Regions from separate parts of the Hydrogenovibrio crunogenus genome, predicted to be linked through region 2. Evidence: riboswitches for the same ligand, from Rfam matches in the RefSeq annotation. Region 2 holds a riboswitch; the other holds the start of a gene.

What was found. Region 2 has a riboswitch for thiamine pyrophosphate ahead of GHNINEIG_RS10880 (TonB-dependent receptor). Riboswitches for the same ligand answer to the same signal wherever they lie in the genome.
Region 1: it holds a riboswitch for thiamine pyrophosphate, as region 2 does, so the genes downstream of both, thiC (phosphomethylpyrimidine synthase ThiC) here and GHNINEIG_RS10880 (TonB-dependent receptor) in region 2, are expected to answer to the same signal.

The regions. Positions count from the first base shown of each region.
Region 1 is NZ_CP032096.1:157,850-166,037, reverse strand. Features, by position in the region: gene GHNINEIG_RS00700 (gamma carbonic anhydrase family protein) at 1-389, opposite strand, end outside; gene GHNINEIG_RS00695 (PilZ domain-containing protein) at 705-1,037, shown strand; gene GHNINEIG_RS00690 (CopD family protein) at 1,078-1,560, opposite strand; TPP riboswitch at 1,716-1,838, shown strand; gene thiC (phosphomethylpyrimidine synthase ThiC) at 2,069-3,961, shown strand; gene GHNINEIG_RS00680 (FAD-dependent oxidoreductase) at 4,016-5,068, shown strand; gene thiS (sulfur carrier protein ThiS) at 5,091-5,300, shown strand; gene GHNINEIG_RS00670 (thiazole synthase) at 5,301-6,122, shown strand; gene thiE (thiamine phosphate synthase) at 6,151-6,807, shown strand; gene thiD (bifunctional hydroxymethylpyrimidine kinase/phosphomethylpyrimidine kinase) at 6,800-7,648, shown strand; gene GHNINEIG_RS00655 (TIGR01458 family HAD-type hydrolase) at 7,712-8,188, shown strand, end outside.
Region 2 is NZ_CP032096.1:2,295,111-2,303,298, reverse strand. Features, by position in the region: gene GHNINEIG_RS10900 (ATP-binding protein) at 1-1,801, shown strand, start outside; gene GHNINEIG_RS10895 (aminoglycoside phosphotransferase/kinase family protein) at 1,823-2,722, shown strand; gene pnuC (nicotinamide riboside transporter PnuC) at 2,733-3,356, opposite strand; gene GHNINEIG_RS10885 (hypothetical protein) at 3,343-3,618, opposite strand; gene GHNINEIG_RS10880 (TonB-dependent receptor) at 3,678-5,771, opposite strand; TPP riboswitch at 5,834-5,935, opposite strand; gene GHNINEIG_RS10875 (ATP-dependent zinc protease family protein) at 6,107-6,649, shown strand; gene GHNINEIG_RS10870 (succinylglutamate desuccinylase/aspartoacylase family protein) at 6,646-7,710, opposite strand; gene rimK (30S ribosomal protein S6--L-glutamate ligase) at 7,740-8,188, opposite strand, start outside.

The DNA of each region.
Region 1 (8,188 bases), 320 kb from region 2:
CCAGCAGGCACTAGACTGTTCGCCCCCACCAAGACATGCTTTTGCACAACAGCATTATCCAATACGACAGATCCCATCCCAATAAGACATTCATCTTCAATCACACAGCCGTGAAGCACCACATTGTGACCAATCGTGACATCCGCACCCACAATGCACTGCGATCCCTTGGTCATAGGAGAGTCGTGGGTTGTATGACAAACAGTGCCATCCTGAATATTACTGCGGGCACCGATTTTAATCGCGTTTACATCCCCTCTTAGCGTGGCATTTGGCCAAACGCCGACATCTTCTGCTAATTGACATTGACCAATGACGACAGCAGAAGAATCCACCCAAGCCGTTTTTTCGATTTCCGGCGTAAAGTCTTTATAACGACGAATCGACATTCTTTTTAACCCCTTATTGCGCTAATTTGTGCAGTTAAGCATGTTACGCATTAGTTCTCATTAAAATAATACTATACCTTTTTTGTCGGACTTTAAAACCCTATCAACACATCAAATGACATTTGTTCAAACCTTCTACCGACCGACACCTTTAAAAATCCATGTAAAATCAAAGGGTTTTTACCAGCTAACTTTCATCATCCCCTTTGTTATAACGTTTTTTTATCCCTGCGCTTATTTTTTGATTTGTGAATTCTTGTCAAGAATTACTATGATGATACTAAAAGCACTCAAGACAATGATTAAGGAAACACCGTGACCACACATGTTAAAAATGAAAAACGCCAACACATTCGCATTCCCGCTAACCGCCCAGTGGTAATGGTCATCAACGATGCCAGTATCTTTGCCACCATGACAGATTTTTCAAAACATGGTATTGGCTTTATCACACAAGCCGATGTAACGCGAGGCGACACAGTTGAAGTGCACTTCGATATTTCATACAAAAAAGGGTTTCATGCTTTTCAGTTTAAAGCCACCGTCAAGCATTGTTTAAAGATAGAAGACAAACGCCATGTAGGCGTGCGTTTAAAAATTGATGAAAACCAATATACGGCTTTATTTGATGAGATTTATGCGGCCTGACGACTTAGAAAGCGATTGATTGAGCCAGGCCTGGCTATTTTTAAAACGGAATCACCGGCCAAAAAGGCCCTGATGCACCAATCACCACCGCAATGACCCCCAGCATCAGATTAATGGCAATCACTGGTCGCATTCTCGTATTCATTATATGCCCGGCTTCCGCAAACTCATACTGTGCCATCCGTATTTTGAATTTAGCAAACGGCCAGAAAAACAACCATGTAAACAAACCAACCATCACCCAGCCAATCCATTCCATCAACTGTAGATATAACGGAGCCTGTTCAATCGGCCCGAGACGCGTTAACCAATCCCAATACCCTGAAATCACTAATACGAAGATGAAAAACCAAACCCAGCCAAAAAAACGTCGAAAAACTTTTTCCCACAAAATAAGGCGTTCTCTTGATTCTAAAGAAGCCGCTGCGGGCCTTAAAACACGATATGCAAAGAACATTCCGCCAACCCAAATCACTGCGGCAATCGCATGCAAAGAGCTCAAGATCATCGTTTCCCAGTTCATGTCTTTCCTTTCTAAAATGTTTCATATGATTAAACCCTAAGCGCTTTGCAAAATCAAACCCATCTATCAAAGCAAACTACAAATGAATACAAGCAATTGATTCAATTGAACTTTTTTATTTAATCGGTTTTTAGTTTTGCTTCTGTTACAATATCTTCCATCTCTCGGGGTGCACACCAAAGTGCTGAGACGACTAAGTGGAAACCAATTTCCCGGCTGTCGGGCCCGTTGAACTTGATCTGGTTAAAGCCAGCGTAGGGAAGAGAAGATTCTAAGGAAACACACTCCGATTGTTTTCTGTAGATTGCTTTTAAATACCTTTGAGCGAGAAGATTTTTTAGTAAAAGTCTTTCGCATCAAGTAGAGACAGGGACTTTAAAAGCAATCATCACGTCCCTTTTTCTACTTTTCAACGGTATGACAAGTGCATGATCTTAATGACTAAGATTTTGCCCATCTTTTTACGCTGTTTTTTTCATCCTTTGAACGAACGAAAAGTGAGAAAAACATGAGTACTTTTAAAAATGCGCTCCCCGCTTCAAATGACATCCTGACCCGTGACCCGTTACCGGCTTCCCATAAAACTTATATTTCTGGTGAAATTCACCCGGAAATCAAAGTACCGATGCGAGCCATTACCTTAACAAACGATGAGATCGTAACCGTTTACGATACTTCAGGCCCTTATACCGACCCAAATATAGAAATTGATGTGGCGCAGGGCATTCCAGCAATCCGCAAAGATTGGATTGCCAACCGTGGCGACGTGGAAGCCTACGAAGGCCGCATTATCGATCCAAAAGACAATGGTTATAAAAACCGCACGCAAATGGAAACCGCCATTGCCGGCGCTTCAAGCTTAATGCGTCAACCAATAAAAGCAAAACCTGGACATAACGTGACCCAACTGCACTATGCGCGTCAAGGCATTGTCACACCTGAAATGGAGTTTATTGCTATCCGCGAAAACCAACGCCGCGACATGACCCGTCGTTATCTCAATGACCCTGAACGCGAAGCCCGCTTAAAAGGCGAAAATTTCGGCGCCAATTTACTAGAAGACATCACCCCTGAATTTGTTCGGAAAGAAGTAGCCGAAGGCCGTGCCGTCATTCCAGCCAACGTCAATCACCCGGAATCTGAGCCGATGATTATCGGTCGCAACTTTCTGGTAAAAGTAAATGCCAATATCGGAAATTCCGCCACCACATCTTCCATTGGCGAAGAAGTTGAAAAAATGGTTTGGGCTACGCGTTGGGGCGCCGATACCGTCATGGACTTATCTACTGGACAAAACATTCACACCACTCGTGACTGGATTTTACGCAATGCGCCTGTGCCCATTGGCACCGTACCGATTTATCAGGCTTTGGAAAAGGTCAATGGGGTTGCTGAAGACCTAACCTGGGAAATATTCCGAGACACCTTGATTGAACAAGCGGAACAAGGAGTCGATTACTTCACCATCCATGCCGGTGTGCTTTTACGCTACGTTCCGATGACAGCGAAACGCGTCACCGGTATTGTGTCTCGAGGCGGCTCGATTATGGCGAAATGGTGTATTGCCCACCACAAGGAAAACTTCTTATACACCCACTTTGAAGATATCTGTGAAATTTTAAAGCAATATGACGTGTCTTTCTCATTAGGCGACGGACTTCGTCCAGGATCTGTCGCAGATGCCAACGACGAAGCACAAATTTCTGAACTCAAAACCCTAGGTGAGCTGACTCAAATAGCCTGGAAACATGACGTTCAAGTCATCATTGAAGGGCCTGGGCATGTACCGATGCATATGATCAAAGAGAACATGGACAAACAATTGGAATATTGTCATGAAGCGCCTTTTTACACGTTAGGCCCTTTAACAACGGACATCGCCCCTGGTTATGACCATATCACCTCAGGGATTGGCGCGGCCATGATCGGTTGGTTTGGAACCGCCATGCTGTGTTATGTGACACCCAAAGAACACCTTGGCTTGCCTAACCGAGATGATGTGAAAGAAGGGCTGATCACCTACAAACTGGCTGCTCATGCGGCAGACATTGCTAAAGGCCATCCAGGTGCACGATCAAGAGACGATGCGCTCAGTCAGGCCCGCTTTGAATTCCGTTGGGAAGATCAGTTCAACCTAGGACTAGACCCTGAAAAGGCGCGTGCATTCCATGATGAAACCTTACCGAGAGATTCGGCTAAAGTGGCGCATTTCTGTTCAATGTGTGGTCCAAAATTCTGTTCGATGAAAATCTCACAGGAAGTGCGTGACTATGCGGACAAGCAAGGATTATCGACTGAAGATGCCGTTAATAAAGGGATGGAAGAAATGTCTCAAACCTTTAAAAACCAAGGCAGTGAAGTATACGTTAACGTCGAAGATATCACCAAAACAGGTTCTTAATCTCGATTATTCAGATCGTTGCGGCGCTTATTGTCGCAACGCGAGGAGTTGATTATGACAACACACACCATCGGCATTGCCGGGGCAGGACTTGTCGGTCGTATTTTAGCGTTGAACTTAGTCAAATCAGGTCACAAAGTAACCTTATTTGAAAAAGATTCGTATGCGTCTGAAAATGCGGCCGGGTTGGTGGCTGCAGGCATGTTGGCGCCTTTTGCCGAACTTGAAACGGCCGAGTCCGCCATATTTGATGCCGGCCTGCGATCCATTCAGCTTTGGCCTGACCTGTTGACACAGATAAAGATTCCGCAGGCGTTTCAAAAACAGGGCAGCTTAATCACGGCTCATCGATCGGACATGCCTGAGTTAATGCACTTTATTACCCAATTACAGTCAAAAATTCCAGCTGCCGCCTCGATAGAGACATTGGATCAAACAGGAATTGCGGCTTTGGAACCGGATCTCGCTCAGCACAGAAAAGCATTTTTTCTGCCGACGGAAGCGCAAGTCAATGCGCAGCAGTTCATGGAAAAAAGCACGCTTTTCTTACAGGAACACCCCTCTGTTCAATGGAAAACTCATCAAGTTGTGTCCCGAGTATCGGACGGTCAAATCGAAACCAATGAAACCTGTGTTGATTTCGATTGGGTCTTTGATGCCCGAGGCTTGGGCGCTAAGCCCGATATTGCCGATCTTCGTGGTGTCAGAGGGGAGGTTTTTTGGCTCGACGCACCGGATGTATCCCTTTCTCGACCGGTGCGTTTAATGCACCCGCGTTATCGAATTTACATTGTGCCACGTCCCAACCATCGTTATGTGGTGGGCGCCACTGAAATTGAAAGCGAAGATCAAAGTGACATGTCTGTGCGCTCCAGTTTGGAGTTGCTTTCAGCCGTTTACAGCGTACATTCCGGGTTTGGAGAAGCGCGCATTGTGAAAATGCTCACTAACTGTCGCCCGGCATTAAAAGATAATTTACCGCGAATCCTGCATGAAAATAAAACCACCCGTATTAATGGCTTATATCGCCATGGCTATCTATTAGCCCCTGCCGTGGTTGAACAAGCTTTAAACGAAATCCCTTTCATGTCTGATTCTGCGGCTTAGCCTTACTTACAAGGAAAGACACATGACCACCATTACTGTTCAGATCAATGATGAGATAAAGGCCATTCCGGCCTCGTTGTCTTTGACCGATCTGTTAATTCATTTGGGCTATCAGGAACACAATTTTGCAGTTGCCATCAATGAAGCTTTCGTCCCCCGCAGTCAGTATAAAAACACATGCGTACAAGCCGATGATCGCATCGAAATTGTCGCACCCATGCAAGGAGGTTAAATGAACCAGATGTCTGAACATTCTCAAAAATCGTCTCCCATGTCATGGACGGTGGGCGGAAAAACTCTGAATAGCCGTTTATTAATTGGCTCGGCCCTTTACTCCTCTCCTCAAGCCATGCAAGGAGCGATTGAAGCCTCTGGTGCTGAAATTGTCACTGTCTCATTACGTCGGCAATCAGCAGGAGATCAAGCCGGAAAAACGTTTTGGAACATGATCAAGTCTTTAAACTGCCATGTTCTGCCCAATACGGCAGGTTGTCATTCGGCCAAAGAAGCCATTACCACCGCTCAAATGGCACGTGAAGTGTTTGAAACCAACTGGATCAAATTGGAAGTGATTGGCGACCAGTACAACCTGCAACCGGACCCTTTCGAATTACTGAAAGCCACTGAAACTTTAGTAAATGAAGGCTTTGAAGTCTTTCCCTACACAACAGACGACTTAGTCTTAGCCCAACGCTTAGTAGACGCAGGATGTAATATTTTAATGCCTTGGGGCTCGCCAATCGGTTCGGGCAAAGGGCTGATGAATCCTTACAACCTGAACGCAATCCGACAGCGATTTCCCGAATTAACACTCATCGTCGATGCCGGCATTGGCAAACCGTCTCACGCCGTTCAAGCGCTGGAAATGGGTTATGACGGTATTCTGCTGAATTCAGCCGTGGCATTATCACCCAACCCTGTGAATATGGGAAAAGCATTCAAGTCCGCTGTTGAAGCGGGCGTGTATGCATTTGATGCTGGAACCATGCAGGAAAGGGATTTGGCATCGCCTTCAACCCCGGTGCTTGGCACACCTTTTTGGCACCAAAATTAACCAGGCCTGGCCGTTTTAAGGAACTATCATGCAATTTCGATCCTGTCACTCTCCTGAAGAACCACTGGGCATTTACCCGTTGGTCGATCGCGCCGATAAATTAAAACGCCTTTTTGAGGCAGGTATTACTACCGCACAAATTCGTATCAAAGATTTAGCCGGCCAGCGACTGGAGCAGGAATTGATACAAGCCGATACTGTTGCAAAGTCCTATCAAGCCAGACTGTTCATCAATGACTACTGGAAAATGGCGCTCCAACTCAACAGTTATGGTGTGCACCTAGGACAAGAAGATGTGCTCGATGCCGACCTACCTGCAATCCATCAGGCGGGAATCCGATTGGGCGTCAGCACACATACCCCAGCAGAAATTGATTCGGCATTAACAATACAGCCCTCTTACCTTGCGATCGGACCCATTTTCGAAACCCAGAGCAAACAATTATCTTATCCAACAATCGGTTTAAAGAATCTGCAGCACTGGGTAGAAACATTGGATGTTCCAGTGGTTGCCATTGGGGGGATTCAGCGGCATAATCTTAAAAATGTCATACAAGCAGGTGCGAACGGTATCGCCATGATAAATGGACTCAACCAGCCAGGCTGTACGGCGATGGAAAGTGTAAAAAATCTCATACACATATTTGATGAAGCCTATCAAACAAGAGCGTTGTCTTATGTCTAACCACACGCCCACCGTGTTGAGCATTGCAGGGTCTGATCCTTATGGCGGTGCCGGTATTCAAGCGGACTTAAAAAGCATCCATGCCTTAGGAGGCTATGCGTTGACCTGCATTACCGCTCTCACTGCACAGAACTCTCAAGGCGTTGCACACGTTGTTGCGACCTCGGCTCAGACTTTAAGCCATCAGCTGGATACCTTATTGCAAGACATCAAGGTAGATGCTGTCAAAATCGGTATGCTCGCTAATGCAGAATTAATTAACGTTGTCGCTGACAAAATCGCACAGTACTCGCTCAAAAATATCGTGTTAGACACCGTTCTCATAAGCTCCAGTGGCCACCCTCTCTTGGAAGAAAGCGCCGTTGACTGTTTAATAGAGCGACTCTTTCCCATCGCCACGATTATTACGCCCAATTTACCTGAGATCAATCACCTCTTGGACAAAGATTTTCATAACATCGAACCAAAGATTGACACAATCCGTGATGCTTTTTTTAAACTGGGTGCTCAAGCGGTAGTGGCAAAGGGAGGACATGGTTCCGAGTCAGACCTTGCCACTGATGTGCTGCTTCAACCGAATTACCCTCCGATGCCCTTTTCAAGCCCACGCATTCAAACCTCTCATACGCATGGCACCGGGTGTAGTTTTGCATCCGCCATTGCCACTTTCCTTGCTCAAGGTCAAGACTTGGCCACCGCTGTCCAGCAAGCCAAACACCAAATGCATCAGTGGTTTACTCAGAGCGAATCACTCCAATTACAATATCAGTCCAACCTTGGACATCGCAAAGAACCCTTGCTACATTTGGACATGATAACTGGGCAATCAAACGAGCAATAAGATATTTCGTTTCATCCTGCCTTTTTGCTAAGATTAAACTTCTTATTCTGAAAGGTGATGATTATGGATTCCCCTTCCAACCCCAATATTAAAGCCGTGTTTTTAGATCTCAGTGGTGTTCTCTATATCGGGACGAAAGCCCTCCCCGGAGCAGTTGAAACGGTTCATCACTTGAAACAGCAAGGCTTTATTCTGCGATTTGTCACCAATACGGCCAGCCAACCCAGTGAAATGATTTTGCAACAACTGATTCAGCTGGGGTTTGATGTAAACGAAACGGAACTGTTTACCGCACCAAGGGCTGCCAAACAGTACCTTTTACACCATCAATTGCGACCATACTGCTTAATTCATACCCTTTTAAAACCTGAATTCGAAGATATTGATCAAACAGACCCAAATTGTGTATTGCTAGGCGATGCGCAGGATGATCTGACTTATCAAAACTTGAACAGAGCCTTTAATTTGCTGGAACAGGGTTATCCTTTAATTGGCATCGGCAACAATAAATATTACAAAGATCCTGAAGGGTTCAAGCTG
Region 2 (8,188 bases):
CATTGGTCCGATTAAAGACTCTAACCAGGATGGCTTTACCATTATCATCCGAGACATTACCAATAATATTCATATTGAATATAAATTGAAAAAACAAAAAGAGCTACTTGAAACGCTTTGGAAAGCCACGAATCTATTTATGGTTTACAAGGATCTTTCAGAGGTGGCCGATTATTTATTGGGCCGAATTCTGAAATTGACCAAAAGTGACTATGGTTTTATAGGCGAAGTGTTACAAGATGCAGACGGGCGAAGCTATTTAAAAACCCATGCGTTGACCAATATTGCCTGGAATAAAGAAACTCGAAAATTTTATGATGAAAATGCCCCAGAAGGGCTGGAGTTCAGAAACCTTAATACGTTGTTTGGACATGCCATCACCACTCAGCGTGTAGTGATTAGTAATGATCCTAAGCAGGATGCGAGAAGTGGCGGACTGCCGGAAGGTCACCCAGATTTGAACGCCTTTTTGGGGGTACCGGTCTTTTATGGTTCTAAACTGGTCGGTATGTATGGTCTTGCAAATCGTCCTGAGGGGTATGATGATGAAATGGTTGAGTTTTTGGCATCTTTTACCCAAAACTATGGTGCCTTGATTTACGTTAAACGCATGCTGTCTCAGCAAGAAGAAATGCATGAAGAAATTTTAAAAGAGCGTAATGAAGCGGAAAAAGCCAGCCAAGCTAAATCGCAATTTTTATCCAGCATGAGTCATGAGTTAAGAACGCCGTTAAATGCGGTGCTGGGGTTTGCCCAGTTGTTGGATATGGATGAGAACCTAACCGCTGATCAAAAAGACAATATCTATGAAATTGTAAAAGCCGGAAATCATTTGCTTGATTTAATTAATGATGTGTTGGATTTAGCAAAAATTGAATCGGGTAATGTTGATTTATCGATTGAACCAGTCGGTTTAAAAGAAGTGCTTGAGGAGTGTCGTAACTTGATGTTACCGGTTGCCGAGAATAAAGGCATTTCATTGGATATTCCTGCTTTGAGTGAGCTGTATGTCCGTGCGGATCGTGTTCGTCTCAAACAAATTCTATTGAATTTGTTGTCGAATGCCGTGAAATATAATGATGACCATGGCCAAGTCTGGGTGGAGTGTGCATTGCAATCCGAAAATACCCTGAGGATTTCGGTCAAAGACAATGGGGTGGGCGTACCAGAGGGTAAGCAGTCGGAGCTTTTTCAGCCGTTTAATCGTTTGGGGCAAGAAGGCGGCGGCATTGAAGGGACAGGTGTCGGGTTGTCCATTACAAAAACGCTGATTGAGTTGATGGGGGGTGAGATTGGTTATCAAGCCAATAAACCCAAAGGGAGTTGTTTCTTTGTGGAGTTGCACATTGATTCATGCCACCCATTTGAAGCGGATTTTGATCAGACCTTGGTGATAGATTCAGATCAAGAAGGGGCATTGGGCAAAACCATTTTATACATTGAAGATAACCCGGCCAACTTAAAGCTGGTGTCACATGTTTTAGCCAAACGAGATCATACCCATTTAATTACCGCGCATGAACCTCAACTTGGAATTGAATTAGCGAAGGCGAATAAACCGGATTTAATCTTACTGGATATCAATATGCCAGGTATGAGTGGGTATGAAGTGTTAGAAGTGTTTAAGAAAGACAGTGAAGTCAGTCAAGTGCCTGTGGTTGCGATTACGGCGAATGCCATGTCGCATGATATTCGACGAGGGAAGCGTGCCGGGTTTGACGATTATTTAACCAAGCCGTTAGATGTTGAGAATTTCTTAAACGTGGTTGAGCGATACTTAACGAGAACGGAAGCCAAATAACATGGCTGACGGAGTGTAAAGTTGCATTCTATACCTAGATTGAAACCTTATTTTTCGAATGCGGAGACGCGCTCATTCGAACAAATTCCCAGCCTGTACGATGATAGCAGTCATACGATTTTTTTGCATGAAACGGCGAGCCAAAAAGAAGTCATTAAAGCTCTCAACTCGCAATCGGCTGAAGATTCCCCTTTCTGGCAAGGGATGGCCGAATTTTTCGGGGTTCATTTAAAACAGCAGTTGCAACACTTTGACTCGCTTTACCCTTTGATTGCACAATATTCTCCCCTTGAAATCCCCGCATTACTGCAGACGCTGGTTGTGCCAAACGAGTCCATTTGGGCAATCAAAACAGATTTTCTACCTGGTCAGTCTGTACAGTCTGAGCTGGTCACTTCTCAAATGGTGCGACAATTAGCTGAACACTTGGCCTGTTTACATCAAGTTGAATCCGATCAATTTGGTTATATTTTTGGCAAAACAAAAACAGAAACGAAACCGTCGTGGCCTCAGCATGTAAAGCAGCAATTAACACAATTACTGAGCGTTCATCCTCTATTGAATTCCACTGAACAAGAAGCGTTGCTTGGTCAAATCGATGCCCGCTTTCAACCCTCTGAATTTGGGGTGATTATGCCGGATTTGAGGTGGGATCAGTTTTTGCAACAAGAGAACGCTTTAACCGGATTAACCGATTTGGACGCATTGGTGTTTGGTCCGGTTGAGCTTGACTGGGTACTTCTGGAGTATTTGCTAAAGCCTGAGCAGGCTCAGCTATTTTGTGCGGAATATGAACGTCATCGAGCCATTCCTGAGATTGGCGCGGTTCGATCTGTGTATCGTGTGATGTTGTTTTTAATGAATGTGCTGGGAGAAAAAAACTACCAGGCCTGGCGAGATTATCCAGCGCTTTTTGTTTGAATACGTTCCCCTATCCGTGCGCTATTTGGCGTGTAATCCAGTCTTGACGCCATGCACGATAACCTGCAATGGCGAGACCAAAGTATAAGATAAACATCAAAATCGTAAAATAAAATCCGCTTTGCCAGTACAAAACAATCGCCGCGCTGTTAATCACCAGCCAATAAAGCCAATTCTCCAAGACTTTTCGTGCCATCAGGTAAGTGTTCATCACTGAAAAAACCATAACGCCTGCATCTAAAAAAGGCGCACGAGAATAGTCTCCTTGCTGCATGTAAAAGCCGATTGTCACAGTTAAAATTGTACCGATGACTAAAAACCCCAGATGAAAAGCAATGGGTTTTGTGTGGACGTGAATCGCTTTGTCCGACTGAATGGGCTTTTTCCAAAGCCAAAAGCCATAAATCGCCATGACTAGGTAGTAGGCGTTGAGAACCGATTGAAGTGGAAGTTGTCCATCCCAAAACAATAATGTGTAAATAAAGGTACTGAAAAAAGCACATGGCCACGCCCAGATGGATTGCTTAATCGCGAAAAGAATATAGCCAATGCCTAGAAGGGTGGCAAGCGCTTCCCAGCCAGATAACGCTAGGATAGAGGCCAAGACGTCAGCAAAAAGGTTAGGCGTTTCCACAGTGCTCAATGTCCGCTTTTGAACGATCTGTCCCGAGTAACTTTAAAACAAAAATGGTTTTGGGATTTTGTTGCAAAACCTGTTCGATATCCTCTGTCAGAGCCGCCATTAAAATACGATAATCACCGAAGATTTGTGTGCTCATGGCATTTTTCTCGATACGAATAGATTCATGTCTTTCCAGTGAAGCAATAAAGTATAAAATGGGCTGACAGTATTGTTCCTGTAATGGGTACATACTGATGTCAATAGACGCTAACATAGGCAGTCCTTTATTAATAGCCGTTAAAAATGGCCAGGCCTGGCCATTTTTTGAATCGTTTAGAAGTGAATTCGCAAGGTCGCGCCAAATTGACGCGGATCGCCTAAACGAATGTATTCTTGTACGCCATCGCCGTCATAATGGTCAAACTTGAAGCCTCGGGTGGCATAACGCTCATCGGTTAAGTTGTTCCCCCAAACATAGGTTTCCCAGTCTTTCGCTTCATATCCAATGCGGGCATTAATGATTTGATACGCCCCCGTTTTTCCATCGTTGACATTGTCAAAATAGTAACTGTCCATTCCTCGCACTTCGGTACGGGCAAAAAAACCGTTGGCAGCGCGATATTGTGTACCCAGGTGGAACTGATAGTTCGGGGCATGCGCTTGATCTCTGCCAGACATAGTAAAGTTGCTGTTTGCTGGCGTCCCTTCCACTTCGGTAAAGAGTAAGCCTAACGAACCGAACAGCTGCCAGGCATAAGTCGCTTGCCAGTCAAACGAGGTTTCCAGACCATAGTTTTGAGCCGCATCCAGATTTTCTTTATAGAAAATCCACTCTCCGGCACTGTCGTACGAATAACCGTCAAATTGTGGATTGTTTCGGTCCATATAAAAAACCGTGGTGGCGGTTTGCAAACGGTTATTCAGATAATTCGATTTTAACCCAACTTCATAATTTAATAAGGTTTCAGCATCATAAGTGACGTTGGTACTGGCACCACTACCTGCATTGAACCCGCCCGCTTTATAGCCTCGTGTAACTCCGGCAAAAGCCATATGGTTCGGGTTGTAACGATATTTGTAATGAATTGACCCTCCCCAAAGCGTTTCATCCGGTGAAAAATCATCGGTTAGGGTTTGGTCGGAATAGGTTTTTTTCGTTTGTTTGAAGGTTTGTCGATTATGTTCGACACGTAGCCCATAAGTCATTGTTTGCTTTGAGCTCACATGTTGGTCCAGCTGTGAGTAAACGGCCAGTTTTTGGTGGTTAAAGTCACTGTCAATCAACTCTGTTGAACCGGCGTAATAGTTATCAGAGTAGTTACTTTCATCCATATTGGAAGCATAAGCCCCTATTAACCAATCGGTTGAGTTATTAAAAATACGCGCTGATTCTTTCGATTGGAAGCGTAAGTCTTGTGACATATGACGACGGTGCTTTTGGTTTTCATAAAACTGTTCCGCTTTGGCCAGCCAGTCACCATCGTAATTATAAAGTGCGTCTGTGTTTGAGAGGCTGGTTGTGGAAATCACGTTGTAAGCCGTATTGCCTTCATAGGTCACTTTCATTGAAGCGGCATTCGACAATTGGTTGTCGTTTCCGGGTTGGTTAGAACGTGTGGTAAAGGTATTGTCGCGAGACCAAGCGTCATAGCCATCATTAAAATCGGCGTGTAGTAATGTTAAATCGACCGTGGTGTTCGCGGTAGCGAACATGCGCAACTTACCACGCAACGTCAACTCGTCTTTACCGTTAGTGTCTTTGCGGTTCAGGGTCTCATTTTGATAAAACCCATCACTTTGGTGTTTAAAAACCGCGATACGGTATTGTGTGGCCTCTTTCTTATCGCTCACTGGACCACTTGTCATGACGCCAAGTTCTTTATGGCCATACTGCCCAATGCTGGTTTCAACGAGGCTTTCGCGATAAGGGGTCGGATCGTTGCTTTGAATGTTAATCAGTCCGCCAATGGCACTTTGCCCATAACGCGTATTTTGAGGGCCGCGTAAGATTTCAACTTGTTGTACGTCAAATAAATTGCCAATGCCGCCCAGCCCACTGAAATCGATGTCATCAATAGCAAGCCCAACACTGGCATTTGGTGCGCCGGTATATTCGTCTCGCTCGCCCATGCCGCGTACTTGAATGTGTTTGACGCGTGCATTCTGATTTGAAACGTTAACGTTCGGGGCGCTTAATAGAACGTCATCTGTGTGGGTTGCGCCCGCATCTTGTAGTTCAGTAGAATCCATCACCGTGATGCTTACCGGCATATCTTCCGCTTGAGATTGTCTTAGGTCGGCCTCGACTTTAACCGGAGCCAATACAACGGTATCATCTGATAAGGCAAGTGGGCTATGCAATAAGCTCAATAATAAGGTTGGGGCTATGGAATAAGCAAAAGGCTTAAAGGGTGTTTTAGGAGTCATAATTCATTCCTTTTTAGTTAACCAAAAAGGACAGGGCAGGAATCGGTTCTTTGGAGAAAACAAAGTCGAGTTGCAGCCTGTTCCTACGCCAGTATTAACTGGATCAGGTTATAAGGGTTCCCAATTTAGGATCTCAGGCCGTATGGCCACCCCTCGGCGATAATTCAAAATACGATAAAGAGCCGGGATTATAAGGCAAAAACCTTCCAGACACAAAAACAACTTTAACTAATTGAAAAAATAAAGGATTTTTTAAGATTGTATAGAGACGGTTTGTATTAAAATAAAAAGAAGTGAATACGATATTCATTTTATTATTTTCGAAAGGAAATGCCATGGGTAATCAAAGCTTTGAAAAAAAGAATGCAATAAAACATGTATCCCGTTTGAAAGTGTTAAGTTTTGTGCTTTTTTTAAGCGTTTTTGCTGTCAATGCAATGGCGGATACTTCTCCTATCGTCACCGGTTGGGTCGAGAAAGTGGCGATTCCTGAATACAATTTGACGCTTAAAGCCAAAGTGGATTCCGGTGCGGACAGCTCTTCTTTACATGCGGTTTCGATTCATCGGTTTACTAAAAACAACCAGGCCTGGGTACAATTCAGAACACAAGATGGTATTGCGATCCAAAAGCCGGTTCTCCGGATTGTGCACATCAAAACGAAGACAAAAGGGACGCAAGCAAGGGAAGTCGTTGAGCTGCCAATTTGTTTGGCGGGGCAATTGACAACTGTACCGGTCAATCTTGTAGACCGAGGTCATTTTTCTTATCCAATGTTAATTGGGCGTTCTGCGATGGAAGGCAAGTTTTTGATCAACCCCAATCAGAAATTTTTAACAGAACCGAAATGCGGTTCCGTGAGTCGTAAAACGTCTTAAATGGATGGAATATCGTCATTATCGTAGGGGAGCGTGTCATCTCCATGAATGTCTTCGGCAAACGAACCAACACGTTCCTCAGCTAAGTCAGTACGGGCAAATTGGGCGATATGATATAACGCCTCACCTTCATTCACTAATGGCATGACCATTTGACCAATGACAATGCCACTGGCATTGGCGAAAATTTCAAACTCCTCCTCACCAAAGGGGTCGGAGACCACGCCTAATAAGGTTTTATCTTTTTGAACGCGATCACCATCGTTGACCAAAGAGCGGAAAATACCACTGTGTGGTGCACGAATCCAGTAACTTGATCGAGCAATCACAGGCTTTATCGGTGTTTTTTTAGAACGCCCTTTTGCAATCATGTCTAAAGATTTCATTACGTTCAAAATACCGTTCACGCCAGCACGAATACCAAATTCATCAAATCTGAGAGCTTCACCCGCTTCATACAACAGAATTGGAATGCCTTTCTTTACGGCTGAAACCCTTAAAGAGCCGGGTCGAAGTGCGGCATTCATCATTAAAGGTGCACCGAACGCCGTCGCCATTTCCAAGGTTTGAGGGTCTTCCAGGTCGGCACGAATTTGGGGTAAGTTGGTACGATTGATGGCGCCGGTATGCAAATCAATGCCATGTGAGCATTGCGCCACAATTTCTTTTAAAAATAAATTCGCCATGCGACCTGCCAAGGAGCCTTTTGAGGAGCCGGGAAAACTGCGGTTGAGGTCGCGCCGATCAGGCAAGTAGCGGCTCTGGTTAATGAATCCATATAAATTCACAATCGGCACCGCGATTAACGTGCCTTTTAAACGGTTGAGGGATTTGACTTTCATTAGACGTCGGATGATTTCGACGCCATTCAATTCATCACCGTGAATCGCAGCGCTGACAAACAATGTAGGCCCTTTTTGTTTGCCATTAATGACTTGTACCGGCATATTGAGTTCGCCGTGGGTATAGAGTTTGCCAACTTGTAAATCGACGGTCTTGCGTTCACCGGGGTGAATGGTTTCTGGCCCGATTTTAATTGGACGGTTTGCAATTTTTTTCATCAGGTGCGTTCCTAATAAACTCCGATTGGTTAGCCTTTACCACGGGTTTTGGTGTTATGCGGTTTAGCGTTTTTTTCAATAAACGCGATAATTTGACTCGCAATATCTTTTTGTGTGGCCGTTTCAATGCCCTCAATACCGGGGGAAGAGTTCACTTCCATTACCACGGGACCATGGTTAGAGCGGAGTAAATCGACACCACACACATTCAGTCCCATGATTTTGGCTGCCCTAACCGCCGTTGCACGCTCTTCTGGTGTGATTCTAACCAACGAAGCTGATCCGCCTTGATGTAGGTTTGAACGGAACTCTCCATCTTTTGCTTGGCGCTTCATGGAAGCCACAACCTTGCCACCAATGACGAAACAACGTAAGTCCGCGCCTCGGGCCTCTTTAATGAATTCTTGTACCAGAATGTTGGCTTTTAACCCGTTAAAAGCTTGGATAACCGATTCGGCAGCTGAATGCGTATCCGCTA